2 regions of the Streptomyces sp. NPDC057702 genome follow, and region 2 is predicted to be linked to the other one. Evidence: riboswitches for the same ligand, from Rfam matches in the RefSeq annotation. Region 2 holds a riboswitch; the other holds the start of a gene.
The links. A riboswitch is a leader RNA that binds a small molecule or an ion and turns the genes downstream of it on or off. The one in region 2 is predicted to bind thiamine pyrophosphate.
Positions count from the first base shown of each region.

Region 1: it holds a riboswitch for thiamine pyrophosphate, as region 2 does, so the genes downstream of both, ACFVFR_RS03885 (thiamine ABC transporter substrate binding subunit) here and thiC (phosphomethylpyrimidine synthase ThiC) in region 2, are expected to answer to the same signal.

Region 1 covers NZ_JBHVJC010000004.1:69,152-91,889, reverse strand. Annotated here, with positions in the region: gene ACFVFR_RS03925 (TetR/AcrR family transcriptional regulator) at 1-477, shown strand, start outside; partial or broken gene ACFVFR_RS03920 (peptidoglycan DD-metalloendopeptidase family protein) at 918-1,772, opposite strand; gene rpsB (30S ribosomal protein S2) at 2,076-2,987, shown strand; gene tsf (translation elongation factor Ts) at 3,131-3,967, shown strand; gene pyrH (UMP kinase) at 4,158-4,925, shown strand; gene frr (ribosome recycling factor) at 5,096-5,653, shown strand; gene ACFVFR_RS03895 (phosphatidate cytidylyltransferase) at 5,653-6,816, shown strand; gene rlmN (23S rRNA (adenine(2503)-C(2))-methyltransferase RlmN) at 7,473-8,579, shown strand; TPP riboswitch at 8,767-8,877, shown strand; gene ACFVFR_RS03885 (thiamine ABC transporter substrate binding subunit) at 8,874-9,950, shown strand; gene ACFVFR_RS03880 (ABC transporter permease) at 10,157-11,797, shown strand; gene ACFVFR_RS03875 (ABC transporter ATP-binding protein) at 12,083-13,087, shown strand; gene ACFVFR_RS03870 (hypothetical protein) at 13,593-14,345, opposite strand; gene ACFVFR_RS03865 (ABC transporter ATP-binding protein) at 15,002-15,730, opposite strand; gene ACFVFR_RS03860 (aspartate aminotransferase family protein) at 16,448-17,854, opposite strand; gene ACFVFR_RS03855 (Lrp/AsnC family transcriptional regulator) at 17,839-18,321, opposite strand; gene ACFVFR_RS03850 (gamma-aminobutyraldehyde dehydrogenase) at 18,492-19,946, shown strand; gene ACFVFR_RS03845 (glycerophosphodiester phosphodiesterase) at 20,694-21,422, opposite strand; gene ACFVFR_RS03840 (adenosine deaminase) at 21,650-22,672, opposite strand.
Region 2 covers NZ_JBHVJC010000007.1:175,655-181,974, forward strand. Annotated here, with positions in the region: gene thiC (phosphomethylpyrimidine synthase ThiC) at 1-1,694, opposite strand, end outside; TPP riboswitch at 1,687-1,845, opposite strand; gene ACFVFR_RS07425 (YibE/F family protein) at 2,105-3,799, shown strand; gene ACFVFR_RS07430 (SsgA family sporulation/cell division regulator) at 4,180-4,617, opposite strand; gene ACFVFR_RS07435 (IclR family transcriptional regulator) at 4,720-5,574, opposite strand; gene ACFVFR_RS07440 (DUF5326 family protein) at 5,809-6,030, opposite strand.

The sequences.
Region 1 (22,738 bases), on a different contig from region 2:
CTGACGTTCCCCGCCCTCGCGGAGCGGACGGGGCTTGCCAGGTCGTCCGTCTACGAGTACTTCCGGTCGCGGGCCGCGGTGGTCGAGGAGCTGTGCACCGTGGACTTCCCGGTGTGGGCCGCCGAGGTCGAGGCGGCCATGGAGCGGGCCGACACCGCCGAGGCCAAGATCGAAGCCTATGTCCGACAACAGCTGGCGCTGGTCGGCGACCGACGCCACCGGGCCGTGGTGGCGATCTCCGCCGGTGAACTGGACGCGGGAGCGCGGGAGAAGATCCGCGCCGCTCACGGCGGACTGATCGCCATGGTGGTGGAGGCGCTCGGCGCTCTGGGGCACGAGGAGCCCCGACTGACCGCGATGCTGCTCCAGGGTGTGGTTGACGCCGCGGTCCGACGTATCGAGCTGGGGGCCGCGGAGGACCCCGGACGCATCACGGACGCCGCCGTGGCCACGGCCCTGCGCGGGGTGTGCGGCTGAGCCGCGCCTCGGTGCCTGAGCCGTAACCGGGCCCACGCCGCCACCACCGTCACGGCGGCGATATGGACCAGCCCCGCGGGCACCTGGCCCGCCGCATGGGGGTGGCCTCGTGGCCAGGCCGGCGAGGTCCGTGGCTCGTGGCGCCCAGAGCGGCCGGCTGCGCTTCCGCCGCGCGGGGCGTGGGCGCGGCGGGCGTGCGTCGGGGCGGCGGGTCGCGGCACGTGAGGGCGCCGGCCCGCGCGGGTGTGATGATCGGCGAACCCCGTCGGCGGAGAGGTCCGCGGCCGCTTCGGAGCGGCGATCGGCGCCTTCGGGGCACCGAAGACGGGCAGCAGCCGTGACGGACCGCCGCGCAGCATGGGCGGTGGCATCAGGGTGAGCGGGTCCAGATAGCGCTCCCCGCGCCGCAATCCCCAGTGCAGACAGCCGGGCCGGCAGTGAAACGGCCCGTCCTCCATGGTGGCCACCACCTGGCCCGCGACCACCTCGTCCCCCTTCGCCACCAGAGCCCGCACGGGCTCGTATGTCGTGCGCAGCGCTGGGTCGCCGCTGCCGGACACCGTGATGGCGAGCACGCCACGTCCCGCCACCCGACCCGCGAACGTCACCCGACCCGTGGTGGCCGCCCGGACGGGTTGCCCGGCGTGCGCCGCCAGGTCCACCCCCCGGTGCCCGGCGGCCCAGGGCTCGGGTGGTGGCTCCCAGCCTCGGAGTACGACGGGTCGCGGCGCCCCGAGGGCGCCGCCCACGGGCCAGGCGCGGTCGACGCCGGCGGGTGCGGGAGTGGCGGAGCGCTTGCGGGTCGCCGACGGCGCCGGGGGCGAGGAAGGATCCGTCACCACCGCGCCGCCCGTGGACGGAGCGGGGGCGCTCCCGTCGTGAGGTTGGAGGGCGTTCTTCGGAGCATCCGAGCCCCGCGGTGCCGTACGCGGCGCGGCGGGAGGGGCGGTGGAAGGGGGACGCGGGCCGGCGGGGTTGACGGGACGAGGCGTGGTAGCGGTGCGGGCTCGGCCGGGCCCCGCAGCGGCCTCCGGTGCCGTGGCCCAGCCGCCGGTTCTGTCAGCGGAGCGGGCGTCCGTGAGCAGCGTCGCCGCGCACGCCGCGGCGGCGACGCCGAACACGGCCGCCCCCGCCGTGAGCCAGCGGCCCAGCGAGGCCCGTCGAGCGCGCCTCCGGGATGCTCGCGGTGAGGCGGCGGCGCGGCGCGGCCGGGCGCTCGCCCAGATGCGGCACAGGCGCCGCCATCCGTGGTGGGCCGCCTTCAGGGCTTGACGTGGTTTGGGTGCGTAAGACATGCGACGACCGTGCCGCAAAAAACCGATCTGTGGTGACCATGGCCGCCTTCTGTGGATTACTCACGGGTTGTGGATAACGCCGTCACCCGCCACCGCACCGGTCCCGTACACTTCACGTGGCGATCCGGGTCACCGGGTCGACTTCGCACGCCCCGCCGCCGGCGCACCAGTCCCTCTCGGGCAGCCCGGTGGCCGCGTCCCTCGGTCCTCGGAAGGCTCGTCCTTCCGCGGCAGGCGCGTCGGGGCGTCAGGCGCGGCGGCCACCCGGCCGCCGCGGGAACCGAGTATTCAAGGAGTACGGCCATGGCCGTCGTCACGATGCGGGAGCTGCTGGAAAGCGGCGTCCACTTCGGTCACCAGACCCGCCGTTGGAACCCGAAGATGAAGCGCTTCATCTTCACCGAGCGCAACGGCATCTACATCATCGACCTGCTCCAGTCGCTGTCGTACATCGACCGCGCCTACGAGTTCGTCAAGGAGACCGTCGCGCACGGCGGCTCCATCATGTTCGTCGGTACGAAGAAGCAGGCGCAGGAGGCCATCGCCGAGCAGGCGACCCGCGTGGGCATGCCCTACGTCAACCAGCGCTGGCTGGGCGGCATGCTCACCAACTTCTCGACCGTGTACAAGCGCCTGCAGCGCCTGAAGGAGCTTGAGCTCATCGACTTCGAGGATGTGGCCGGCTCTGGCCTCACCAAGAAGGAGCTCCTGGTTCTCTCCCGCGAGAAGGCCAAGCTGGAGAAGACCCTCGGCGGTATCCGCGAGATGCAGAAGGTGCCGAGCGCCGTCTGGATCGTCGACACCAAGAAGGAGCACATCGCCGTCGGCGAGGCGCGCAAGCTCCGTATCCCGGTCGTCGCGATCCTCGACACCAACTGCGACCCCGACGAGGTCGACTACAAGATCCCGGGCAACGACGACGCGATCCGCTCCGTCACCCTGCTCACCCGCGTGATCGCCGACGCCGTCGCCGAGGGCCTCATCGCCCGCTCCGGTGTCGCCACTGGTGACGTGAAGGCCGACAAGGCCGCCGGTGAGCCGCTCGCCGAGTGGGAGCGCGACCTGCTGGAAGGCGACACCGCCAAGAAGGCCGAGGAGGCTGGGAAGCCGGCCGAGGCCGCTGCCGCCGAGGTCGCCGCCCCGGAGGCAGCCGAGGCCGCCGCCCCCGAGGCCGCTGCCGCCGAGGCCCCGGCCGCGGACGCCGAGCAGGCCTGACGAACACCATGGTGGATCGGCCTCGCTCCGCTCCGCCGCAGCGTCACGGTTGGTGACGGCGGGGCGTCGCGCGATGCGACGCCCCGCCGTCCACCCGTAAGATCACACATCTTTCGAGACTTTCGAGAAGAGATTCACAGACCATGGCGAACTTCACCGCCGCTGACGTCAAGAAGCTCCGTGAGCTCACCGGCGCCGGCATGATGGACTGCAAGAAGGCGTTGGACGAGGCCGAGGGCAGCGTCGACAAGGCCGTCGAGATCCTGCGCGTCAAGGGCCAGAAGGGTGTGGCCAAGCGCGAGAGCCGCAGCGCCACCAACGGCGCCGTCGTCTCCCTGATCGCCGACGACAAGACCTCCGGTGTCCTCCTTGAGCTGAAGTGCGAGACGGACTTCGTCGCCAAGGGTGACAAGTTCACCGCCGTGGCCGACACCATCGCCGCGCACGCCGCCAAGACGGCCCCGGCCGACATCGCCGCGCTGCTCGCCTCCGAGATCGAGGCCGGCAAGACCGTGCAGGCGTACGTCGACGAGGCCAACGCCACGCTCGGCGAGAAGATCGTCCTCGACCGGTTCGCCCAGTTCTCCGGCGGCTTCGTCGCGGCATACATGCACCGCACCAGCCCGGACCTGCCGCCCCAGGTGGGCGTGCTCGTCGAGCTGGACGCGGAGAACGCCGAGGTCGCCAAGGACGTCGCGCAGCACATCGCCGCCTTCTCGCCGAAGTTCCTCACCCGCGAGGAGATCTCGGCCGAGACCGTTGAGAACGAGCGTCGCGTCGCCGAGGCCACCGCTCGCGAGGAGGGCAAGCCCGAGGCCGCCCTGCCGAAGATCGTCGAGGGTCGCGTCACCGGCTTCTTCAAGGAGAACGTGCTGCTCGACCAGCCGTTCGCCAAGGACAACAAGAAGTCCGTCAAGAAGGTCCTGGACGAGGCCGGCGTCTCGCTCAAGCGCTTCGCCCGCTTCCGCGTCGGCGTCTGAGCCCGTTCCCCGGGATTCAGCCCGGCTCAGGCTGAGCCAGGGCAGCGAATGACCAGCGACCCGATAGGGTCGTACGCAGCCAGCCGTCCACCGGTTGGCCGCAGATGTGACGAGGAGGCCATTGCCGTAGAGGTCGATCAAGGACCATCCCGGCAGTGGCCTCCTTCGTATGTGCACGAGGAGATCTCCCATGAATCTGGACGCCGACCAAGCCGACCCGAAGACTGACGGGGCCCCGCGCCGTCGGTTCCTGCTGAAGCTGTCCGGCGAGGCGTTCGCCGGTGGTGGCGGACTCGGCGTCGACCCGGACGTCGTGCACAAGATCGCCCGCGAGGTGGCCGCCGTCGTCCGGGACGGGGCCGAGATCGCGATCGTGATCGGCGGCGGCAACTTCTTCCGTGGCGCCGAGCTGCAGCAGCGTGGCATGGACCGTGCCCGCTCCGACTACATGGGCATGCTCGGCACCGTCATGAACTGCCTCGCCCTCCAGGACTTCCTGGAGAAGGAGGGCATCGACTCGCGGGTGCAGACCGCCATCACCATGGGGCAGGTCGCGGAGCCGTACATCCCGCTCCGCGCGGTGCGCCACTTGGAGAAGGGGCGCGTCGTGATCTTCGGCGCCGGCATGGGCATGCCGTACTTCTCCACGGACACCACCGCGGCCCAGCGCGCCCTGGAGATCGATGCCGAGGCGCTGTTGATGGGCAAGAACGGCGTGGACGGCGTCTACGACTCCGACCCCAAGCGGAACCCGGACGCCGTCAAGTTCGACGCGCTGGGATACGCCGAAGTGATCACCCAGGACCTCAAGGTCGCCGACGCCACGGCGATCACGCTGTGCCGCGACAACAGGCTGCCCATCCTCGTCTTCGAACTGCTGGCAGAGGGCAACATCGCGCGCGCGGTGAAGGGTGAGAAGATCGGCACGCTCGTCAGCGACCAGGGCGACCGGCACTGACGGTCCGTACCGCCTTCGCACGGCCTCCCGTAACGCCATACGGGCGGCAACTCCCGACCGCCGGAAGTGCCCGGCGCGGGGATGGACAACGGCCTGCCGGTCGGACACCGTGCAGGAGAAGACGCACGCAGGGGCGAGGCTCTGCTTACTGATAACACCAGGAGCAAGTGGTGATCGAAGAGATCCTCCTCGAGGCCGAGGAGAAGATGGAGAAGGCCGTTGTGGTCGCCAAGGAGGACTTCGCCGCGATCCGCACCGGGCGTGCGCACCCGGCGATGTTCAACAAGATCGTGGCGGACTACTACGGGGCGCTGACGCCGATCAACCAGCTGGCGTCGTTCTCGGTACCGGAGCCGCGGATGGCGGTTGTCACGCCGTTCGACAAGAGTGCGCTGCGCAACATCGAGCAGGCCATCCGTGACTCGGACCTGGGCGTCAACCCCAGCAACGACGGCAGCATCATCCGGGTGGTCTTCCCCCAGCTCACGGAGGACCGCCGCAAGGAGTACATCAAGGTCGCCAAGACCAAGGGCGAGGACGCGAAGATCTCCATTCGCAGCGTCCGCCGCAAGGCCAAGGAGACCATCGACAAGCTCGTCAAGGACGGCGAGACGGGCGAGGACGAGGGCCGTCGCGCCGAGAAGGAGCTCGACGACACCACCGCGAAGTACGTCGCGCAGGTGGACGAGCTGCTCAAGCACAAGGAAGCCGAGCTGCTCGAGGTCTGATGAACGACTCATCCTGGGGGGCCCCGCCCCGTACCGGATTTAGGGGCCCGACCGACCAGGGGCCCGCTCCCGCGCTTCGTGGGGCAATGCCCCCGACACCGGCGGGTCCCCTGCGCGAGGCGGGCCATGCGGCGCAAACTCGCCCCATGCCCATCGTGCCCGACAGAGGCGGAGACCAGGACGACCAGGGGGCCGCTCGGCTGAGTGGCCCCCTGTTCCGCGACGAGCAGGAACCGCCAGCCCCGTCCCCCCGGTCCGGCTCGGAGCCCACTCACGAGCCCGCACGCGGCGAGGCGGACACGACCCCCAGGGAGCATCCCGCCGTGCCAGCCGCGCCGCAGAAGAAGCGCGCCGGGCGTGACCTGCGTGCCGCGATAGGGGTCGGGCTCGGCCTCGGCGCGATCATCGTCGTCTCGCTCTTCGTGCAGAAGGTCCTCTTCGTCGGCGTCATAACGGTCGCCGTCGTCGTGGGTCTGTGGGAGCTGACCTCGCGGCTCGCCGAGCGCAAGGAGATCCGGGCGCCACTCGTGCCGCTGGCGGTGGGCGGCGCGGCGATGGTCGTGGCCGGCTATCTGCGCGGTGCGCAGGGCGCCTGGATCGCCATGGCGCTCACGGCGCTCGCGGTGCTCGTCTGGCGGATGACGGAGCCCCCGGACAACTACCTCCGGGACGTGACGGCAGGCGTCTTCGCGGCGTTCTACGTGCCCTTCCTCGCGACGTTCGTCGCGCTCATGCTCGCGGCGGACGACGACGGGCCACAGCGGGTCCTCACGTTCCTGATCCTCACCGTGGTCAGCGACACCGGGGCGTACGCCGTGGGCTGGAAGTTCGGCAAGCACAAGCTCGCTCCACGCATCAGCCCCGGAAAGACACGCGAGGGGCTGCTGGGCGCCATGGCCTTCGCCATGGTGGCGGGGGCGCTGTGCATGCGGTTCCTGGTCGAGGACGGCGCCTGGTGGCAGGGCCTGATCCTGGGTCTCGCGGTCGCCGTCAGCGCCACGCTGGGCGACCTGGGCGAGTCCATGATCAAACGGGATCTCGGGATCAAGGACATGGGAACGCTGCTGCCGGGGCACGGCGGCATCATGGACCGCCTCGACTCGCTGCTCCCGACGGCACCGGTCGCCTGGCTCCTGCTGGTGGTGTTCGTCGGCGCGGGCTGAGAGCCCCCGCCGGGAGTGAGAACACCCGCAGCCGCGTACGAGCCGCCCCGTCCACGAAACTCCACGTGGGCGAGGCGGCTCGAAGCATGAGAGCGGCGATACGGGCGGGGCGTCCCGGTCGCCGCGAGAGGCGGCGGGGGTGGGGCGGAGTGCGCGGGCCGCTTGAGGTGTCGCGGCGAGGTACGGGCGAGCGACCCTGCCTGGGGGCACGGGGCACGGGGCACGGGGCACGGGGCACGGGGCACGGGGCACGGGGCGGCGAATGTCGGGATGAGGGTGCGCCGCGTACGGAGCGTACGAAGCCGCGGCGTTGGGCTGACTGTGCGGCGGGGGAGGGGGCCGTGCGCCCCGTGCGAGTGTCGGCTGGCCGGGGCGGCGAGGCTGGGCTCGCGATGTGCGGAGCGTGTGGAGTGTCCGGGGGTGTGACGGGAGAGGTGCGACGCCCTCTGTCGGCCGCGCCGCATGTGGCAGGGGACCGGGCCGCGAAGCCGTTCGTGGGCGGTGTGCCGAGCCCGCCCGCCGGGTGCTGACCGTACGTGACCGGCAGCCGCGTGAATGCCGCGGACAGCTATCGCCACCTGCGGCTTTGTGTGTGTCGAGGGCCCCGTTCGTAGCCGGTGAGCCCTACCCCGTATGTCTGCGACACTAGATGAACCATGCCTAAGCCCGGAGAACTCACTTTCGTCGCGCCGCGCGGAGCCAAGAAGCCGCCGCGGCATCTCGCTGACCTCACCCCCGCCGAGCGCCGTGAGGCCGTGGCCGCGATCGGCGAGAAGCCCTTCCGTGCTGGGCAGGTCTCCCGGCACTATTTCGCCCGGTACGCGGACGCCCCGGCGAACTGGACGGACATCCCCGCGGCGGCCCGCGAGAAGCTGGCCGCCGAACTGCTGCCGGACCTGATGAACGTCGTCAGGCACATCAGCTGTGACGGTGACGCCACCCGTAAGACACTGTGGCGGCTGCACGACGGGACGCTGGTCGAGTCGGTGCTGATGCGCTACCCGGACCGGGTCACGATGTGCATCTCCTCGCAGGCCGGCTGCGGCATGAACTGCCCCTTCTGCGCCACGGGGCAGGCGGGGCTCGACCGTAACCTCTCCACGGCCGAGATCGTGCACCAGATCGTCGACGGCATGCGCGCCCTGCGCGACGGCGAGGTACCGGGTGGGCCCGCCCGGCTCTCGAACATCGTCTTCATGGGCATGGGCGAGCCGCTCGCCAACTACAAGCGGGTCGTCGGCGCCATCCGCCGGCTCACCGACCCGGAGCCCGACGGTCTGGGCCTCTCCCAGCGTGGGATCACCGTGTCCACGGTCGGGCTGGTGCCGGCGATGCTGCGGTTCGCCGACGAGGGCTTCAAGTGCCGCCTGGCGGTATCACTGCACGCGCCGGATGACGAGCTGCGCGACACCCTGGTGCCGGTCAACACCCGCTGGAAGGTCCGGGAGGTGCTGGACGCCGCGTGGGAGTACGCGGAGAAGTCCGGGCGCCGGGTGTCCATCGAGTACGCCCTGATCAGGGACATCAACGACCAGGCGTGGCGGGCCGACCTGCTGGGCAGGTTGCTGCGCGGGCGTCGGGTGCACGTCAACCTCATCCCGCTCAACCCCACCCCCGGGTCGAAGTGGACCGCTTCGCGGCCCGAGGACGAGCGCGCGTTCGTCGCGGCGCTCGAGGCGCACGGCGTGCCCGTGACCGTCCGGGACACCCGTGGGCAGGAGATCGACGGGGCCTGCGGCCAGCTGGCCGCCTCCGAGCGGTGACGGGGCGTGGGGCGACGGCGTCGCCCCACGCACGCGCCGATGTCGGCACCGTACGCGCCCCGTGTCGCGTGGTGCGCGGTGTCCGGCACGGCTCCGTCCTGGGCGCCGTGTGCACCATCTGGCGCGCGGGGACGGTGCGGATGGGGCACCGGCAGCACGTCGCGCTATCGTGAGTCGAACAAACGCACATTTCCGACAGGGGAGCGCGCTACGCGCTGAGAGTGCGGCACCGCGGGTGCCGCAGACCCTCGGACCTGATCCGGGTCATACCGGCGTAGGGAGTCAGACGCACTGATGAACAGCTACCTTCGGCGTGCCGTGGGCACCGCTCTGCTCGGCACGTTGGGCGTCACCACGCTGGCGGCGTGTGGAGAGTCCGGCAGCGGCTCGGACTCCAAGACGGTAACGGTCGTCGCGCACGACTCCTTCACGGTGTCCAAGGCGGTGCTCCAGCGGTTCACGCAGGAGACCGGCTACAAGGTCAAGGTGGCGCGTGGGGCGGACGCCGGGGCGGCGGTGAACCAGGCCATCCTGTCGAAGGGCAATCCGCAGGGCGATGTCTTCTTCGGCGTCGACAACACGCTGCTCTCGCGCGCGCTGGACGAGGGCGTCTTCGCCCCGTACCGGGCCAAGGACCTCGACCAGGTGCCCGCGGGCCTGCAGTTGGACGCCGCGAAGCACCGGGTCACCCCCGTGGACACCGGTGACATCTGCGTCAACTACGACCGGAAGTACTTCGCGGACAAGAAGCTGGCGCCGCCGCGCAGCTTCGACGACCTGATCAAGCCGCAGTACAAGAACCTCCTGGTCACGGAGAACGCTGCCACGTCCTCGCCCGGGCTCGCCTTCCTGCTCGGGACAGTCGGCACCTACGGGGACGACGGCTGGCAGGACTACTGGAAGAAGCTGAAGGACAACGGGGTCGAGGTCGTCGACGGCTGGGAGCAGGCGTACAACGACCGCTTCTCCGGTTCCGGTGGTGGCTCGGGCAAGGGAGACAAGCCGCTGGTCGTCTCCTACGCCTCCAGCCCGCCCGCCGAGGTGGTCGGCGTCAAGCCGCAGCCCAAGGAGGGCCCGACGGGCGTGGCCACCGGCACGTGCTTCCGGCAGATCGAGTTCGCCGGGCTGCTCGACGGAGCGAAGAACACCAAGGGCGGTAAGGCACTCCTGGACTTCATGCTCAGCAAGACCTTCCAGGAGGACGTGCCGGTCACGATGTACGTCAACCCGGTCCGGCCGGACGCGAAGCTGCCGGAGGTCTTCACGAAGTACGGGGAGCGGATCGCCAAGCCGGCCACCGTCGCCCCGGAGGAGATCGCCAAGAACCGCGAGCAGTGGATCAAGACGTGGACTTCGCTCGTCGTGAGGTGAACGACGCACCGTCGCCCGACGCGCCGTGCTCCGAGGCGCCCCACGGGGCCCACGCATGGAGCACGGGGCACGGAGCCGAGGGCTCAGCGGTACGGGGCACGGAGCACGGAGCCCCGCACGGACCGGCGCGGTACGGGGCACGGGGCACGGGGCGGGGCCCGCGAGCGACGGGGGCGTGGCGGACCACGGCCCTGCGCCTTGGCCTCATGGCTGTACCGCTCGGGTTCTTCGGGCTCTTCTTCGGGTATCCGGTGGCAGCCATCACCGCTCGTGGGCTGCACGCCGGCGGCGCCTGGCAACTCGGACGGGTCAGTGAGGTTCTCGGCGACCCCGACGTGCTCAACGTGCTGTGGTTCACCGTGTGGCAGGCCGCCGCCTCCACAGCGCTGACCCTCGCCCTCGCACTGCCGGGGGCATACGTCTTCGCGCGTCTGGACTTCCCGGGCAAGCAGCTGCTGCGGGCCGTGGTGACGGTGCCCTTCGTGCTGCCCACGGTGGTCGCGGGATCGGCCTTCCTCGCTCTCCTCGGGCGAGGCGGCCTCCTCGACGAACTGTGGGGCGTGCGGCTGGACACCACCGTCTGGGCGATCCTGCTGGCCCACGTCTTCTTCAACTACGCCGTGGTGGTCCGCACCGTCGGTGGGTTGTGGGCGCAACTCGACCCGCGGCAGGAGGAGGCCGCCCGCGTCCTGGGGGCCGGCCGGTTCGCCGCCTGGCGCCAGGTGACACTGCCCGCTCTCGGGCCCGCCATCGCCGGTGCGACGCTCATGGTCTTCCTCTTCACGTTCACCTCCTTCGGTGCGGTCCAGATCCTGGGCGGGCCGCGATACGCGACGCTGGAGGTGGAGATCTACCGGCAGACCGCGCAGCTCCTGGACCTGCCGACCGCCGCGGTCCTGACACTGACCCAGTTCGCCGCGGTCGCCGCGCTGCTCGTGGTCCACGCGTGGACGGTGCGGCGACGGGAGAGCACGCTGCGGTTGGTGGACGCCTCGTACACGGCCCATCGGCCGCGCGGCGCCGGACAGTGGACGCTCCTGGGGGGCGTGCTCGCCGTCATCGCGCTGTTGATCCTTCTGCCGCTGGCCGTACTGGTGGAGCGCTCCCTCGCCGGCCCCGACGGTTACGGGTTCGCCTTCTACGAAGTGCTGGCGTCGGCTGAGGAAAGCGGCGGGACCTTCATCGTGGCGCCGTTGGACGCCCTGTGGAACTCGCTCCGGTACGCGGCGGTCGCCACCGTCATCGCGCTCGTCGTCGGCGGCCTCGCCGCCGCCGCGCTCACCGTGCGCGGACCACGGGGCAGCGGACCGACGCGAGCGGGACGGCTGGTGCGGGGCTTCGACGCGCTGCTCATGTTGCCGCTCGGCACCTCGGCCGTCACCGTCGGGTTCGGATTCCTGATCACGCTGGACAAGCCGCCGCTGGACCTCCGGGCCTCGTGGTTCCTGGTGCCCCTGGCGCAGGCCCTGGTCGGTGTCCCCTTCGTCGTACGAACGATGCTGCCGGTGCTCCGTGCGGTGGACGACCGGCTGCGCGAGGCCGCCACCGTCCTGGGCGCTTCGCCGCTGCGTGCGTGGCGAGAGGTGGACCTGCCCCTGGTCCGCAGGGCCCTGCTGATCGCCGCCGGCTTCGCGTTCGCCGTGTCACTGGGGGAGTTCGGGGCGACCGTCTTCATCGCCCGCCCCGACAACCCCACTCTTCCGGTGGCCATCGCCCGCTTCCTGGGTCGCGCAGGGGAGCTCAACTACGGGCAGGCCATGGCGCTGAGCACCATCTTGATGGTGATCTGCGCAGCCGCGCTGTTGGCGCTTGAGCGGCTCCGTACCAACCGTTCGGGAGAGTTCTAGATGACATTGCCGCACAAGAGGCGAGCCCGGGACGACGGTGGGCCACAGCGCCACGATTCGGCGGGAGACGACGGCGGTCTCCACGGCGCGACGGAACGGCCAGCGCCGGCCGAACGGGACGAGACTGAGGGCGAGGCACGGAGCGACGGAGCTACCGCCACCAACGGAGCACGGGGCACGGAGCGCGGGACGCGGGGTGACGGTGACGGGGCCCGAGGCACGCCGGACACTCGCGGGGAACGGGGCGGACGGGGCGCGGATCTGCTGCGGCTGGACGAGGTCACCGTGCGCTTCCGTGAGCGCGTCGCGCTGGACGCGGTGAGCCTCGGCGTCGCCGAGCGTGAGACCGTCTGTGTGCTCGGCCCCAGCGGTAGCGGAAAGTCCACCATGCTGCGCGTGGTGGCTGGTCTTCAGGCCGCGGACAGCGGGCAGATCCGGCTCGCGGGGCGCGACCAGGCCGGCGTGCCCGCGCACCGCAGAGGCGTCGGCCTCATGTTCCAGGACCATCAGCTCTTTCCGCAGCGGGACGTGGCGGGCAACGTCGCGTTCGGCCTGCGCCTGCGGAAGGCCGGGCGGGGGGAGGCCGACCGCGCGGTGGCCGAACTCCTGGATCTCGTGGGCCTCCCGGGGGCGCAGCGGCGAGCCATCGCGGCGCTGTCGGGAGGCGAACAGCAGCGGGTGGCGCTGGCGCGCGCCCTCGCACCGCGTCCGAAACTGCTGATGCTGGACGAGCCGCTGGGTCAGCTCGACCGTGGACTGCGGGAACGGCTCGTCGTCGAACTCCGACAGATGTTCCGCCAGTTGGGTACGACGGTGCTGGCCGTCACCCACGATCAGGGCGAGGCATTCGCCCTGGCCGACCGTGTCGTCGTCATGCAGGACGGCCGGATTGCCCAGGTCGGCACCCCGCTGGAGGTCTGGCAGCAGCCCGCCTCCGAGTTCGTGGCGCGCTTCCTCGGCTTTGACAACGTCGTGGACGCGACCGTGCGAGGTGCATCCGCCGACACCCCCTGGGGGATGGTGCCGGTGCCGACCGGAACCGCCGCCGGCCCGTGCCAACTGCTGATCCGCCCCACGGGCGTGCGGCTGACGGGCGCTGACGACGGGCTTCCGTGCGTCGTGCGGGCGCGAACGTTCCGTGGCGGCCTCGGTGTCTCCCTGCTGTTGCGGCCCGAAAGCGGGCCGATGCTGGAGGCGGCGTGCTCCCTGCGAGAGGCGCCGGCGGAAGGAGAGCGGGTACGCGTCGCGTTCGCGGTTGAGGACGTGGTGTCGCTCGGTCGGACGGAGTAGAGCGCCGATCGAGCCCGGCAGCGATGTCGACTCATCGCCCGTTGCGTCGTTACGCGGTGCTACTCCCCTCCCGTGGGGACGAGGCGCGGAGTGGTGATGTCGTGGCGTAGAGATCCGCGATCCTGCTCGGGAGCACGGAGCACGGAGCACGGAGCACGGAGCACGGAGCACGGAGCACGGAGCACGGAGCACGGAGCACGGAGCACGGGGCACGGGGCACGGGGCACGGGGCGGTGACTCTGCCTGGGGGCACGGAGCAGGTCCCGCTTGGCGGCAGGGCGGGCCGCGCCGGCTGTGTGCTCAGCGTCGGGGCGGGTGGCTCGCGGCCGGGCCGGCGCCTCGCGGACGCCGCGCACGAGGGTCCTGCTGTGCTCCGGGATGGCGCGCCCTCCTGGAGCACGGGGAGAGCTCGGACCTACGGGGAGGCACCCGCATCCGATGGCGCCGTTCCGCTGGCAGACGAAGCCGACGCAGGCGGTCGCGGAGCGGCCAAGGGCGCCCCGTGTTACGTGGCGAGTGGCATCGTGGCGAGTTCGGCCACCAGCCAACTGAGGGCGCCCAGAGCGGTGAAGACGGCTGCCACGCGGAGGGCCGCAGCGTTGCGGAGAGCGGGCCGCGGGGCGCCGAGACAGAGCAGGGCGCCGGTCGAGGCGGCGCGTGCGTTTCTGCTCTCCAGCACGGCCATCAGCGCTGTGGCGGTGGCGCACCCCATCACCAGCGCTGCGCCGAGGCCCGTCAGGGGGCCGAACGGACGGTCCTCCGTCAGGTCCGGCACCGCCTCGTACAGACGGACCGCGACGTAGGCGCTGCTCGCGACCGCGCACAGCGCGCCCAGCGGGCGACCGAGTCGGCCTGACTCCTCCTGCAACCCGCGCCCCGCCAGCAGCCGCACGGCACCCGGCCGCCCCAGGGCGAGCAGCCTGCCGCAGAGGCGGATGACCCCGGGCCCGATCAACACCAGCCCCACGGTGGCCAGTACCCACGTGGCCAGCACGGCGAGAGCGCCGCCGCTGAGGTGGCCCGGCACGGGGAGCAGGTCCCGCGTGTCGGTGACGTCGCGGCTGACGTAGGCCTCAAGTGCCAACCCCACTGAGATCAGCGCGATCCCCCAGGGCAGCCCGGAAGCCTCGGTGGTGTCAGGGGGCGGCATGGCGGGCGTCACAGTGACGGGCTCGGCCTCCGCGCTCACCGGCTCAGGTGAGGGTACGGCGACGGCCAACGGGGCGTTGGTGTCGACGGCGTTGAGTACCGGCGCCACGCGGACAGGGGGTTCGGGCGACACATTCGCCTGGGTGAGCGGTGGGGGAGGTAGGTGAGAAGCGGACGGAGTCTCCATCGCGGCAAGCGCGGGAGTAGCCGATTGCATGCGCGAGAGCGCTGGCCGTGCGCTCCGTGGCGCCCGTGTCCGGCGTACGTCCGGTGCGTCGTGCGCCCGCGAGCTGAGTGCGCCGGCTGTGGCGGCGGCAAGAGGTGGCACCGACAGGAGGGTCAGCACGGCCCCGACGGGGAGGTGATAGCCCACGGCGAACGCGTCGATGACGGGGTCGTTGAGGGGAGAGCCGCCGAGGTCGCCCCGCAGATAGAGAAAGGCGAGCAGTGCGAGCGAGCTTCCGGCGAAGCAGATCAGGGCCGTGGACGAGGCTGTGAGCACCGCGCGTCGAAACGGCCCGCACCCAGCGCCCGCCAGTCCCTCAGCGGGGTGAAGGACCGTGTCGACACGGCCGACAGCGGTGGCCAGTTGCACGGTCGCGGCCAGTGGCGCCGCGCACCAGAGGAGGCGCGCCAGGGCGTCGGACGTGGCGTCGGGGTGGCCCAGGGCGTACCCGAGGGAGCACAACAGCAGAAAGCCGGACCCCGCGGACGCGATGGCTACAAGCGACCGCCGGACCTGGGTCAGCGGGCTGGCGCCAAGGGCTAGACGGAGACTGAGCACGCCGCACTGCCCTCCGCGTCACGAGTGGGGGCGGAGCCGCCGCGCCGGCCGTCGACGAGCGAGACGGAGCGGTCGACCAGGGCGTCGGCCTCGGTGCCGTGGCCCGTGAGTAGCACCGTGATGCCGTGGGAGCGCGCCGCCGTGGTGATGGTGCGGAGGACCTGTTCACGGTCGGGACCTTGCAGCGGGGCGGTCGGTTCGTCGGCGAAGAGGACGTCGGGTTCCGTGGCGAGTGCCCTGGCGACGGCCACGCGCTGTCGCTGTGACTGCAGGAGCGCGGCGGGGCGACTCCGGGCGCAGTCGCCGACGTCGAGCCGATCGAGCCACTCGTGCGCCGCGTGCTTGGCGGCCTTGCGGCGCGTGCCACGGAGCATGAGGGGCAGTGCGGCGTTCTCCCAGGCGTTCAGTTCCGGTACGAGGCAGGGTTCGGGGCCGATCCACCCGAAGCGATCGCCGCGCAGCCGCTCGCGGGCCACCGCCGGCATGGTGTGCACGGGGGTGCTGTTGAACCACACCTCGCCGCTGTCGGGTACGAGTTGGCCGGACAGGCAGCGCAGCAGGGTGGTCTTGCCGCAGCCACGGGGCCCGGAGACCGCCAGGATCTCCCCTTCGCGAACGCCGAGGGATACACCTGTCAGCGCGGGCGAGCCACGGTACGCGTAGGTGAGGGCACGTGCCCACAGCACATCGTTGTCGGGCGGAGCCACCATGGCAGTACCTCGGTTGCTGACGATTGTCCGCGTTCCCCTGACCGGGTGAACGAAGGCAAGAGCGATCGGTCACTGGAACGGTAAGGACTCGCGTGGGGGAACGGGGCCCAGGCGCGGCGCTGAAGCGGCGCTATTCCTCCGATCAGCCGTCGAATCAGCCTTTCGCTTCAGCACTCGCCGGCATACGCGGACGTGGATCACGCGTGCCCGGGGAGAGCAGCGGCCGACATCGGCCAGCGAACAGGCGGCCAGTTGAGTGACGCGGGGCGGCGCGGCGACGGCAAGCCGTCGACCGGTGGATGCCGACCGGGCACGTGACCGGCGACGCGCCGCCCGGATACTCGTCTCCGCCGGGCCCCGCACTCGGCTCGCCGCAGGTTGCGAAACCGGGAACGACGCGGACACTGCCGTTGACGGAGCACGGAGCACGGAGCACGGAGCACGGAGCACGGAGCACGGAGCACGGAGCACGGAGCACGGAGCACGGAGCACGGAGCACGGAGCACGGGGCCAGCGAACGCACTGCGGGGCAGGGTACGGGCCACGGGGCGGTGCTGCAGGGAGCCGGCTGTGTTCCCCGTACCGGTCGGACGCGCCCCGTACGGAGCCTGCAGGCAACGCCCTCACACCGCGCCGTGGCCTCCGTCATCCCGACGCGCTGCTCGGCCCTGTCCGGTGGCGCGCCGCCGGACAGGGCCCGTGCCGGTAGTGCTGCGGTCAGATCTTCGTCCACGCCTCCGTCAGCACGCCCCGTACGATCTGCTCGATCTCGTCGAACGTCGCCTGGTCGGCGATGAGCGGGGGTGCGAGCTGGATGACCGGGTCGCCTCGGTCGTCGGCGCGGCAGTACAGGCCGTTCTCGTACAGCTTCTTGGAGACGAAGCCGTACAGCAGGCGCTCGCACTCCTCGTCGGTGAAGGACTCCTTGGTGGCCTTGTCCTTCACCAGCTCGATGCCGTAGAAGAAGCCGTTGTCGCGCACGTCGCCGACGATCGGCAGGTCGTCGAGGCGGGAAAGGGTGGTGCGGAACGCGTGCTCGTTGTCGAGGACGTGCTGGTTGAGGCCCTCGCGTTCGAAGATGTCGAGGTTGGCGAGCGCGACGGCGGCCGACACGGGGTGGCCACCGAAGGTGTAGCCGTGCAGGAAGGTGTTGTCGGCCGTGTAGAAGGGTTCGGCGATCCGGTCGGAGACGATGGTGGCGCCGATGGGGGAGTAGCCGGAGGTCATGCCCTTGGCGCAGGTGATGATGTCCGGCACGTAGCCGAACTTGTCGCACCCGAACATCGTGCCGAGGCGGCCGAAGGCGCAGATGACCTCGTCGGAGACGAGGAGGACGCCGTACTGGTCGCAGATCTCCCGCACCCGCTGGAAGTAGCCGGGCGGTGGTGGGAAGCAGCCACCGGCGTTCTGGACCGGCTCCAGGAAGACGGCGGCGACCGTCTCCGGGCCCTCGAAGAGGATCTGCTGCTCGATCTGGTCGGCGGCCCAGCGGCCGAACGCCTCCGGGTCGTCGCCGTGTGACGGGGCGCGGTAGATGTTGGTGTTGGGCACCTTGTGCGCGCCGGGCACCAGTGGTTCGTACGGGGCCTTGAGCGCGGGCAGACCGGTGATGGACAGGGCGCCCTGCGGCGTGCCGTGGTACGCGACGGCGCGGGAGATGACCTTGTACTTGGTGTGGTTGCCGGTCAGCTTGTGGTAGTGCTTCGCGAGCTTCCACGCCGTCTCCACCGCCTCGCCGCCACCGGTGGTGAAGAAGACCTTGTTGAGGTCGCCGGGAGCGTGGTGCGCCAGCCGTTCGGCGAGCTCGATCGCCTTGGGGTGGGCGTAGCTCCACACCGGGAAGAAGGCGAGTTCCCGCGCCTGCCGGTACGCGGCCTCGGCGAGCTCCTCCCGGCCGTGTCCCGCCTGCACGACGAACAGGCCGGCCAGGCCGTCGAGGTAACGCTTGCCCTGGTCGTCGTAGATGTAGGTGCCCTCGCCGCGCACGATGGTCGGCACCGGGGCGTTCTCGTACGACGCCATGCGGGTGAAGTGCATCCACAGGTGATCGTAGGCGGCCTTGGAACGGCGCGTGGTGGAGGTCGCTGTGCCGGCGTCGGCGCTCATGGCTATCTCGTTCCCCAGGTGTAGGTCTGCTTCCGGAGCTTGAGGTAGACGAAGCTCTCGGTGGAGCGCACGCCGGGCAGCGTGCGAATCCGCTTGTTGATCGTTTCCAGGAGGTGGTCGTCGTCCTCACAGACGATCTCGGCGAGGAGGTCGAAGGAGCCGGCGGTGACGACGACGTACTCCACCTCCTCCATCGCCGTCAGGGCGTCGGCCACCGGCTCGATATCGCCCTCGACGTTGACGCCGACCATCGCCTGGCGTCGGAAACCCACGGTCAGCGGGTCGGTGACGGCGACGATCTGCATCACGTTCTGATCGAGCAGCTTCTGGACGCGCTGCCGGACGGCCGCCTCGGAAAGCCCCACGGCCTTGCCGATCGCGGCGTACGAGCGGCGCCCGTCCTCCTGGAGCTGCTCGATGATCGCCAACGAGACGGCGTCGATCGAGGGCGAACTGTGCTTGTCAGGTGTGGCCACGCCTCTCACCCTGCACGAGGACTCGACTGTGTCGCAACTCAGGTTCGCCGGAATTCGTTGTCCGGAGCTCTTCTGGTAACTGATTTCGTAGCTTTCGGCGAGTGGGTATGTCGAAAGCGTCGCCCTGGAGGCTAGGGTGGGTGTCTCACCTATCGGACACTTGGCAGGGAGGGGTGGCTGTGACCACCGAGCTGCGTCGTTTGCGCAACTACATCGACGGGGAGTTCCAGGACGCCGCTGACGGGCGGACCACCGAGGTGGTCAACCCGGTCACCGGAGAGGCGTACGCCACCGCTCCACTGTCCGGCGCGGCGGACGTGGACGCGGCCATGAGGGCCGCCGAGGCAGCCTTCCCGGCCTGGCGTGACGTGGTCCCGGCCGAGCGGCAGAAGCTCCTCCTGAAGATCGCCGATGCCTTCGAGGAGCGCGCGGAGGAGCTGATCGCCGCCGAGTCGGAGAACACCGGCAAGCCGCTCGGACTCACGCGGTCCGAGGAGATCCCCCCGATGGTCGACCAGATCCGCTTCTTCGCGGGCGCGGCGCGGATGCTGGAGGGCCGCTCTGCCGGCGAGTACATGGAGGGGCTGACGTCATTCGTCCGGCGCGAGCCGATCGGCGTCTGCGCGCAGGTCGCGCCGTGGAACTACCCGATGATGATGGGCGTGTGGAAGTTCGCCCCCGCCCTCGCGGCGGGCAACACGGTGGTCCTGAAGCCCTCCGACACCACCCCGGCGTCGACGGTCCTCATGGCCGAGATCATCGGCGGCGTGCTGGCGGACCTCGGTCACCCCAAGGGCGTCTTCAACATCGTGTGCGGCGACCGCGACACGGGGCGCCAGATGGTCGAGCACCCGGTGCCCGCCATGGTCTCCATCACCGGCTCCGTACGGGCGGGGATGCAGGTCGCCGAGAGCGCGTCCAAGGACATCAAGCGGGTGCACCTGGAGCTCGGCGGCAAGGCCCCGGTCGTCGTCTTCGAGGACACCGACATCGCCAAGGCCGTCGAGGACATCTCGGTGGCCGGCTACTTCAACGCGGGACAGGACTGTACCGCCGCGACCCGCGTGCTGGTGCACGAGTCGATCCACGACGAGTTCGTCACGGCGCTGGCCAAGGCCGCCGCCGAGATCAAGACAGGTGCGCCGGACGACGAGGACGTCCTGTACGGCCCCCTCAACAACGCCAACCAACTCGCCCAGGTCTCCGGCTTCGTCGACCGGCTCCCGGCCCACGCGAAGGTCGAGACCGGTGGCCAGCGCGTCGGCGACAAGGGGTACTTCTACGCCCCCACCGTCGTCTCCGGCCTGAAGCAGGACGACGAGATCATCCAGAACGAGGTCTTCGGCCCCGTCATCACCGTCCAGTCCTTCACCACCGAGGAACAGGCCGTCAGCTACGCCAACGGCGTCGAGTACGCCCTGGCGTCGTCCGTGTGGACCAAGGACCACGCGCGCGCCATGCGGCTGTCCAAGGCGCTGGAGTTCGGCTGCGTGTGGATCAACACGCACATCCCGCTGGTCGCGGAGATGCCGCACGGCGGATTCAAGAAGTCGGGCTACGGCAAGGACCTGTCCTCGTACGGCTTCGAGGACTACACGCGCGTCAAGCACGTCATGACATCGCTGGACGGCTGACCGACCGGAACAGCGGCCCGCGAGCGGCCGAGCGAGGCGGTACGGGGCCGGCTGGTGGTCTCTCGCGCCGGTGACGGTGCCGGCCGGCTGGCCGGAGCCCTGAGCTCTCGGCCGCTCGCACGCGGGGCTCCGCTGCTCGTCGGCTGCGGCCCCGTCCCGCCCCGCCGGCGCTTCGTGTCGCCGGACCAGTCGGGCGTGTGTCCGGTGGGTACGGCGCGGGCTGGGGTTCGTGGTCGTACCGTGCCAGTGCGTCCTTCGGCTGAGCCTGGGACGGCGGTGTCCGGCTTGCGTGTGTGGCACCGGGTCGCTGTGTGGGCCTGGGCGGGCCGGCTTGTCGCGCCGGAGGTGGGGCCGGTCTCGTACGGGGCGTGCACGAGACCGGCCTGTTGCGTTTGGCGCACGGGGTGACGAGGCCGGCGTGAGGTGTCGGGCTTCGGGCGGTGCCAGCCTTCTTCCGCGTGTGGGGGTGCCGCGCGGTGTGGTGTGTCGCGGGCGTGCCGTGGTGATCCTGCCCGGGGGCACGGGGCACGGGGCACGGGGCACGGCTCCGGACCGAGCGAGGGCCGTCGAGCTCCCGCGTACGGGGCGAAGGTCCGAGCCGAGACGACGATGGCGATGGCGATGGCGAGCCTGGGCGCCGGCGGCGCCGGCTCGCGGGGCCGCGCCGCCAACGTGCCGTACGTCTCATACGTCTCGCACGCGCGGCGTCACCGCCGTGGCCACCAGCGCCGCCGGTGTGAGGCGCCGTTACCGACCCTCCAGCGCTCCGTGCCCGATCAGCGCGCGCAGGGTGCCGATGCGGTTGGTCGTGATGCCGTCGACGCCCGCGCGGAGCAGCCGCCGCATCGTGCGCTTCGTGTCCGCCGTCCAGGCGGAGACCAGGATGCCGTCCGCGTGTGCCTGTTCCACCAGGGCGGGAGAGACGATGCCGAACCGGTAGTTCAGCCAGCGTGGGCGTAGCTCCGCGACCAGCTCGGGGCGTGGTGGCGCGAGCGATGTCCAGGTGAAGGCGATCTCCGCGTCGGGGTCCGCTCGTCGTACAGCGCGCAACGCGGTCAGGTTGCCGCAGTAGTACACGCGGTCCGCCGCCCCGGCCGCGCGCACCGTGGCAAGTGTCGCGGGCACAGCCGACGGAGCGGGTAGGTCGAGCATGGCGCGCACCGTACGCGGCCCACCGGCCATCTCGTCCAGGCCGTCGCGCAACGCGGGCACCCCGCCGCCCGTGACGGCTCCGACCTCGGCCGCCGTGAGGTCGGCGAGAGCCCGATCGTGACCCCACAGTCGCTTCAGGGACGCGTCGTGCAACAGCACGGGCTCACCGTCGCGGGTGATCCGTACGTCGACCTCCACCGCGTCGGCGCCCGCGCGCACCGCTGAGCGGATCGAGGCCAGCGTGTTCTCGCGCTGCACGTACGGGTCCCCGCGGTGGGCAACGGCGGTGAAGTCGCTGACGCGTGGTGCGGTTCTGGTGACCATGCTCCCCATTGTTGCCGCGCCACGCCTCCTCCGCCCCGCACCCCCCCCCGCGAGGTCGCCGCTCCCCGCCCCGTGCGCGAGGCCGTCACCGTGCTCCGTTCGACCGCGTCGGGGGGCACGCTCGGTGCGTGGCGACGCGGTCGTCGCGGCCCGATCGGACCTGAGAGGGCGGGGCCCACGTGACGTGCTGCCCAGGCGCCTCCTTGCGGGGCTCGTCCGGGGGCCTCCTAGGCCGTCGCCCCGGCTGTGTACGCGTCGATCTCGGCGGTGAGCTTGGCCTTGCCCGTGGTGTCGAGGAACGAGGCCGTCACGGCGTTCTTCGCCAGCGCGGCCACGCCCACGGCGTCAAGGTCCAACAACCGAGCCGCCACGGCGTACTCGTTGTTGAGGTCGGTACCGAACATGGGCGGGTCATCGGTGTTGACGGTCACGAGCACGCCGGCAGCGACCATGTCCCGGATCGGGTGCTCCTCCAGCGTGGCCACGGCCCGCGTGGCGATGTTGGACGTCGGGCAGACCTCCAACGGGATGCCGTGCTCCGCGAGGAACTGCAGCAGCTTCGGGTCCTGTGCGCTGGACGTGCCGTGGCCGATGCGCTCGGCGCGGAGCGCGGTGAGGGCGTCCCAGACGGTCTGCGGCCCCGTGGTCTCGCCGGCGTGTGGCACGCTGTGCAGCCCCGCCGCGATGGCCCGGTCGAAGTACGGCTTGAACTGCGGGCGCGGTACGCCGATCTCCGGGCCGCCCAGGCCGAAGCTGATCAGCCCGTCGGGCTGGAGGTCCAACGCGATGCGCGTGGTCTCCTCCGCGGCCTCCAGGCCCGCCTCGCCGGGGATGTCGAAGCACCAACGGAGCGTGACGCCGAGCTCAGCCTCGGCGCCCTTGCGGGCGTCCTCGATGGCCTCGACGAAAGCGGCATCGGGTATGCCACGCCGGGTCGAACTGAAGGGCGTGACGGTCAGTTCGGCGTAACGGATGTTCTGCCGAGCCATGTCCCGAGCGATCTCGTACGTCAGCAGTCGCACGTCCTCCGCGTCCCGGATGAGGTCGACGACGGAGAGATAGACGTCGATGAAGTGCGCGAAGTCGCGGAAGGTGAAGAAGTCGACAAGCGCCGCCGGGTCCTTCGGCACCTTCGAGTCGGGATGGCGCGCGGCGAGTTCGGCGACGATACGAGGAGAGGCGGAGCCCACGTGGTGGACGTGCAGTTCGGCCTTCGGCAGTCCGGCGATGAAGGTGGTGAGATCGGACAACTGAACCTCCTGGGGACGGGGCCCGGGAAGGGGCACGCTTGGATCATCGTAGAACCGGGGCCCTGG
Region 2 (6,320 bases):
CCGCCGTGCTCGCGACGGATGTCCTGGGAAATCTTCATCGAGCAGAACTTCGGGCCGCACATCGAGCAGAAGTGCGCGGTCTTGGCGGGCTCGGCCGGGAGCGTCTCGTCGTGGAAGGCGCGGGCCGTGTCGGGGTCGAGGGCCAGGTTGAACTGGTCCTCCCAGCGGAACTCGAAGCGCGCGTCGGAGAGCGCGTCGTCCCAGTCCTGGGCACCGGGGTGACCCTTGGCCAGGTCAGCGGCGTGGGCGGCGATCTTGTACGTGATGACGCCGGTCTTCACGTCGTCGCGGTCCGGCAGGCCCAGGTGCTCCTTGGGCGTGACGTAGCACAGCATCGCGGTGCCCCACCAGGCGATCATCGCGGCACCGATGCCGGAGGTGATGTGGTCGTAGGCCGGCGCGACGTCCGTGGTCAGGGGGCCGAGCGTGTAGAACGGAGCCTCTTCGCAGATCTCCTGCTGGAGGTCGATGTTCTCCTTGATCTTGTGCATCGGGACGTGGCCCGGGCCCTCGATCATGGTCTGCACGTGGTGCCGCTTGGCGATGGTGTTGAGCTCGCCCAGCGTCCTCAGCTCGGCGAACTGGGCCTCGTCGTTGGCGTCCGCGATGGAGCCGGGGCGCAGCCCGTCGCCGAGCGAGAACGTGACGTCGTAGGTGGCCAGGATGTCGCAGAGCTCCTCGAAGTTCTCGTAGAGGAAGCTCTCCTTGTGGTGGGCCAGGCACCAGGCCGCCATGATCGAGCCGCCGCGCGAGACGATGCCGGTCTTGCGGCGCGCCGTGAGCGGTACGTAGCGCAGCAGTACGCCGGCGTGCACCGTCATGTAGTCGACGCCCTGTTCGGCCTGCTCGATGATGGTGTCCTTGTAGATCTCCCAGGTCAGCTCCTCGGCCCGGCCGTCGACCTTCTCCAGGGCCTGGTAGAGCGGGACGGTGCCGATCGGGACGGGGGAGTTGCGCAGCACCCACTCGCGGGTGGTGTGGATGTTGCGGCCGGTGGACAGGTCCATGACCGTGTCCGCGCCCCAGCGGGTCGCCCAGGTCATCTTCTCCACCTCCTCCTCGATGGAGGAGGTGACGGCGGAGTTGCCGATGTTGGCGTTGACCTTCACCAGGAACCGCTTGCCGATGATCATCGGCTCGATCTCCGGGTGGTTGACGTTGGCCGGCAGCACGGCGCGACCGGCGGCGATCTCCTCGCGGACCACCTCGGGGGAGACGTTCTCGCGCAGCGCGACGTACTCCATCTCCGGGGTGACCTCGCCTCGGCGGGCGTAGGCGAGTTGGGTGACGGCTTGGCCGTCGCGGCCCCGGCGCGGCTGGCGCGGGCGGCCGGGGAAGACCGCGTCGAGGTTCTTGAGGCCACCGCGCGGCGAGGTGTGCTTGATGCCGTCGTCCTCGGGGCGCAGCGGCCGGCCCGCGTACTCCTCGGTGTCTCCCCGGCCGATGATCCAGTTCTCGCGCAGCGGCGGCAGCCCGCGCCGTACGTCGGTGTCGATGTTCGGGTCGGTGTACGGGCCCGAGGTGTCGTACAGCGTGACGTCCTGGCCGTTGGTGAGGTGTACTCGTCGCACCGGCACCCGCAGGTCGGGCCGCGAACCGCTCAGATAGCCCTTGTGCCATCCGATGTCGCGCGGTTGCCCGTCGGTGTCGTTCGACTCTACGGAGGCAGGCGTGCGTGCGTCCGATACGGTCATGAGACCTACTCCCTACGCCGGCATTACCCGGTAACAGGTTCGGCGGTCGACGCAGCCGTTTCCGTAGTCGGTTCACCGGCGTCGGCCGGTCGTCCCGTACGGAGGTCAGCGCCCTCTCAGCCCGGTGCTCCGAGCTCCCGCGATTGCAAAGGTGCCACCACGCTAACCGCTCCGCGACGGATTGGGCCAGGGGGCCTTGCGATGATCGGTCCATGACTCCCACCGAGCCAGGGCCACCCGGGCGGCCAGGCCCCCACGGCCGGCCGCCCGCCCACACCCCGCCGCCCGGCACCGGACACGCGCGGGGGCCCGGCCCGACCGCGCCGACACCCCCGCCCCCCGGCGTGCCCCCGCGACCGCCTAGCGGCGGCCCCGCCGACGAGGGCGCGGGAACCGGCGGAGGGAGCGGCGTGGGAGCGGGCACGGGGGCCGACGGTCCGTACCCCGGGCGCGGGTCGGGGTACGGACAGGAGCGGGGGCGGGGGCACGGGCCGGTTCCCGGCGCGCGGGGGCCCGACGCGCGCCGGCAGGGGCGTACGGGGCCCGACCACGGGCTGCCGGAGAGCGACCACCAGCACGACAACGGCCCCACGGGGCACGACCACCACCCCGCCCCCACCGGCCACGGACACGGTCACGCACCCGGCCAGGGCCACGGCCACAGTCACAGCCACGGGCCCGCCGCGCCCGTCTCGCGTCAGCTCCGCAAGGTCATCGCGGCGGTGCTCATCCCGTTCAGCGTGGCGGTCGTGGTCGGGCTGGTGGTGCTGTGGCCGGGCGGCGCGCCCGACCACCACGGGCCGTCGGGGCTCGGCTTCGACCGGCACACCGAGTCGGGGCGCGTGGTGCGGGTCGACGAGGTGCGGTGCGCGGACGTGCACGCCCAGCCGCAGGGGCAACAGCCGCCGGGCGAGCAGCCGGGCGATCCGGCGGCCCAGCCCGAGGCCAAGGACGAGACCTGCGAGAAGGCCACGATCGAGGTGACCTCGGGCAAGGGCAAGGGGCGTACGTTCACCGAGATCGTGCAGCCGTCCGCGTCCCGGCACTACGAGAAGGGCCAGAAGCTGATCCTGGCGTACGCCCCCAAGGCGCCGGAGAACCTCCAGTACTCGGTCTCCGACGTCGAACGGAAGCTGCCGATGGCGCTGCTGGCCGGGCTCTTCGCGCTGGCCGTGGTCGTGGTGGGCCGGATGCGCGGGGTCTTCGCGCTGGTGGCGCTCGTCATCAGCTTCGGCGTGCTGACGCTGTTCATCCTGCCGGCCATCCTCCAGGGTTCGAACCCGCTGGTGGTGGCCGTGATCGGGGGCAGCGCGATCATGCTGATCGCGCTGTACACCTGTCACGGCCTGACCGCCAGAACCTCGGTCGCGGTGCTCGGGACGCTGCTCTCACTGCTGCTGATCGGCCTGCTCGGCTCGGTGTTCATCGGCTGGGCGCATCTGACCGGCAACACCGACGACCAGACCGGACTGGTGCACGGCCTCTACCCCGACATCGAGATCCAGGGCCTGTTGCTGGCCGGCATCATCATCGGCTCGCTCGGTGTGCTGGATGACGTGACCGTCACCCAGACCTCGGCGGTGTGGGAGCTGAAGGAGGCCGACCCGTCGGCGCACTGGCGCACGTTGTACGCGGCGGCCATGCGCATCGGTCGGGACCACATCGCCTCGGTGGTCAACACGCTGGTCCTCGCCTACGCCGGTGCCGCGCTGCCGCTGCTGTTGCTCTTCTCGATAGCGGACAGCGGTGTGAGCACGGTCGCGACCAGCGAGATCGTCGCCGAGGAGATCGTCCGCACCCTCGTCGGCAGCATCGGTCTGGTGGCCTCGGTGCCGGTGACCACGCTGCTGGCGGCGCTGGTGGTCTCCGCGGACCGCAGCCCGACGAGCGTTCCCGGCGCGGGCGGTGGCGGCGGAGTCGCCCCGGAGCGCGCCGCTGTCCCGGGGCGCGGGGTCGGGCCCGGCGCGCCGGTGGGTCAGCGGGGCGTGGGTGGCGCGGAGGCCGGAGCGAACCCGGGCGCCGGGCGCGGCGCGGGCGCGGTGGCCTCCGGGCTCGCCTCGGGTCTGCCGGGCCGGGGGAAGGGTCGCCGCCGCCGGGCGAAGTAGCGCGTGCCGGGTGCCGTGCGGCATCGCGTCGGCCCCGGGCGGGCGATGCCGGACCGCCCGGCCCCAGGTGCCGGGCCCCGCGGGGGCGGGCCAGCCGGGTGGAGGCGTCGAACTCCGGCCAGGCCGCCGGGGCCTGGGCCGATGCGCCGGGGCCGGGCGGATGCGCCGAACCCCGGGCGGGCCGGCGCCGGAATCCGGTCGGGCGCGCCCGGCAGAGGCGTCACGCCGCGTCGTACGCGCCGGCGTTGGGTCCCCTGGGGCGGGTCGCGAGGGGCGCGGCGGCCCGGGCGTCGGGGGCGGTCACGCGCGGGGGGAATTCGCGCTTCCGAGTGGCCGGGCGAAAAAACGTCCAGGCAACGCACCGTGACCGACGGCCCGGTTCACCCTGCGTAGCGGTCTCCCGCCAGGATGCGGTCCAGGACCGCGTCCAGGCCGCAGGCCGGATCGCTCGCCTCCTCCTCGCAGCCGAACGGGACCAGTCGGTCCGTCCGGTCCAGGAAGGCCACCAGCGGAGCGGCGCCGACCCGGAACAGGGCTCCCTCGACGCCGACTTGGAGCCGGATCAGCACATCTGACAGCTCGTCCGGGCCCGTTGGGCAGATGTGCACGTCGCCTTCGCCGATGGGCCCGCAGAGCCCGTCGAGGAGCAACTCCCGGGCGAAAGCCCAGCTCACCGGGGCATCGCCGGGCAGATGGAAGGTGAATCGCACGGCATACGGATCGGCCTTGTCGTAGCCGAGATCGACCGGAATGCGGAAGGAGAGATCCTCGGAAACGAGGAAGGTCATCGTCACCTCTGCCTGGACTGTGTCACGCATCGTTCGCCGCCCCGAGTCGGTGGGAATGGCCGGGTTTCAGCCAACCTGGCCTTCTTGACGCCATCGTCCGCTAACACTCAGCGGATCACAAGGAGTGAGTTTTCAGATACTGATAGAGAACGACAGGGAGCTGATGAGCGCTCCGACTCTGGAGCGTAGCGAATCGACAGCGGGGCGGAGTCGTTCCGCTCGAGCCAGGGGGGTGGAAACCGCCAGGGTCGCCGCCGTCCCCCCGGTCGTGAGGGGAAAGGCGGCGCAGGCCGTGCCGAGCGCGTACTCCTCCCGCTCGCAGACCGGCTGAAAACGCCGTCTCGCGGCGGCCTTCTCCCTGAATCCTGCCTCGTCACGCACCGAGTACGGGGTGATGGCCCGCACCGGATAGCGCGCGAAGTGGTCGGCGCGTTCGCTCTCGTCGAGCTGGGCGAGCAGGCACTGTCCGATGGCGTGCGCGTGAGCGGTCTGCCGGAAGTCGGCCCACTCTTCGACGACCGACGCCCCGGGCGCGTCGGCTGTGGCGAGCACCTCGACCTCACCCTCGCGGTAGACGGCGAAGTAGACGGCCACTCCCAGCTCGCCGGCGAGTGTGGTGACGGTGTGCGCGAGGCCCGCGCGCGGGTCCGGGACCGCGTCGGCCGGCCCGGACGCGGACAGCGCCCCCGGGCTGTCGCCCAGCCGGCGGACGGCCTCGCCGTAGCGGAAGACGCCGTGGTCGCGGCGGAGGTACCCCTCGTGGGTGAGGGTGCGCAGCAGGTGGTACGCGGTCGGCAGGGGCAACCCCGCCTCGCGCGCGAGTTGCTTGGCGGGGGCGCCGTCCGCGTGCGCGCCCACCGCTTCCAGCAGGCGCAGCGCCCGCTGGACGGAGCTGATGAGCGTGGGCTGTGTGTCCGCACACGGCCGTCGGCACTGTCCGTGGTCGCGGGCCGGTCGGTGCGACGGTCCCGTGCTTGCTGACGCCACAGTCACCCCCAGAGCTGCGGGCGGGTGGGCACCCCCCGGGCGGGGGCCGTCCCCGCGCTCGCCGCGGCATCCGGCGCGTGCCCGCCGGGGCCGGGCCGGACCGCAACGTTTCCGCACTCTAACCGGAAGAGCGACTTCTATTTCAAGAAGTGAAGGGTTGTCACACGATGCGTCATGTGCAAGGCGGAAACACGCCGTTGAAGGACTGGACCATGGGCATGGGCCGCGTGGCGGCTACCAGTCGTCGCGTGAGGACCGCGAGGAGGAGGTGAACTTGCGCACCACGTACACCAGGCCGCCGATGATGGCGACCAGCAGCAGGGCCCGGAACAGCAACCAGGCGACGAAGCCGACGACGCTGGTGATCAGACCGCCGAAGACCACGATGATCAGAAGGGGCACGACGACCCACTTCACCCACCACGGCAGTCCCTGGAGTATCCGCTTCGCGGCCACGATGGCACCCTGCTTTCTGCTCGCCCTGCTCGATCCCGTGATCTCGCTGCTTCGTTGGAGTCCCCCTCGTACTCCCGATGCTAAGGCGGCGCGGCGACTCGTGGGGCCCGGTCAGCCCTCGTACTCCCCTGAGCCGTCCCCTACGGGACCACCGGCCCCGCCTCGCCCTCACGGGCTACGCCACGGGGGCGGCGGGGCCCCACACGGCGCGGCGCGGGCCGGTCGGGGCAGGGCCCGCCCCTGTCAGGGGCGCCCGCCGCCGACCCGCAAGCCACCCCCGACGCGCGGGC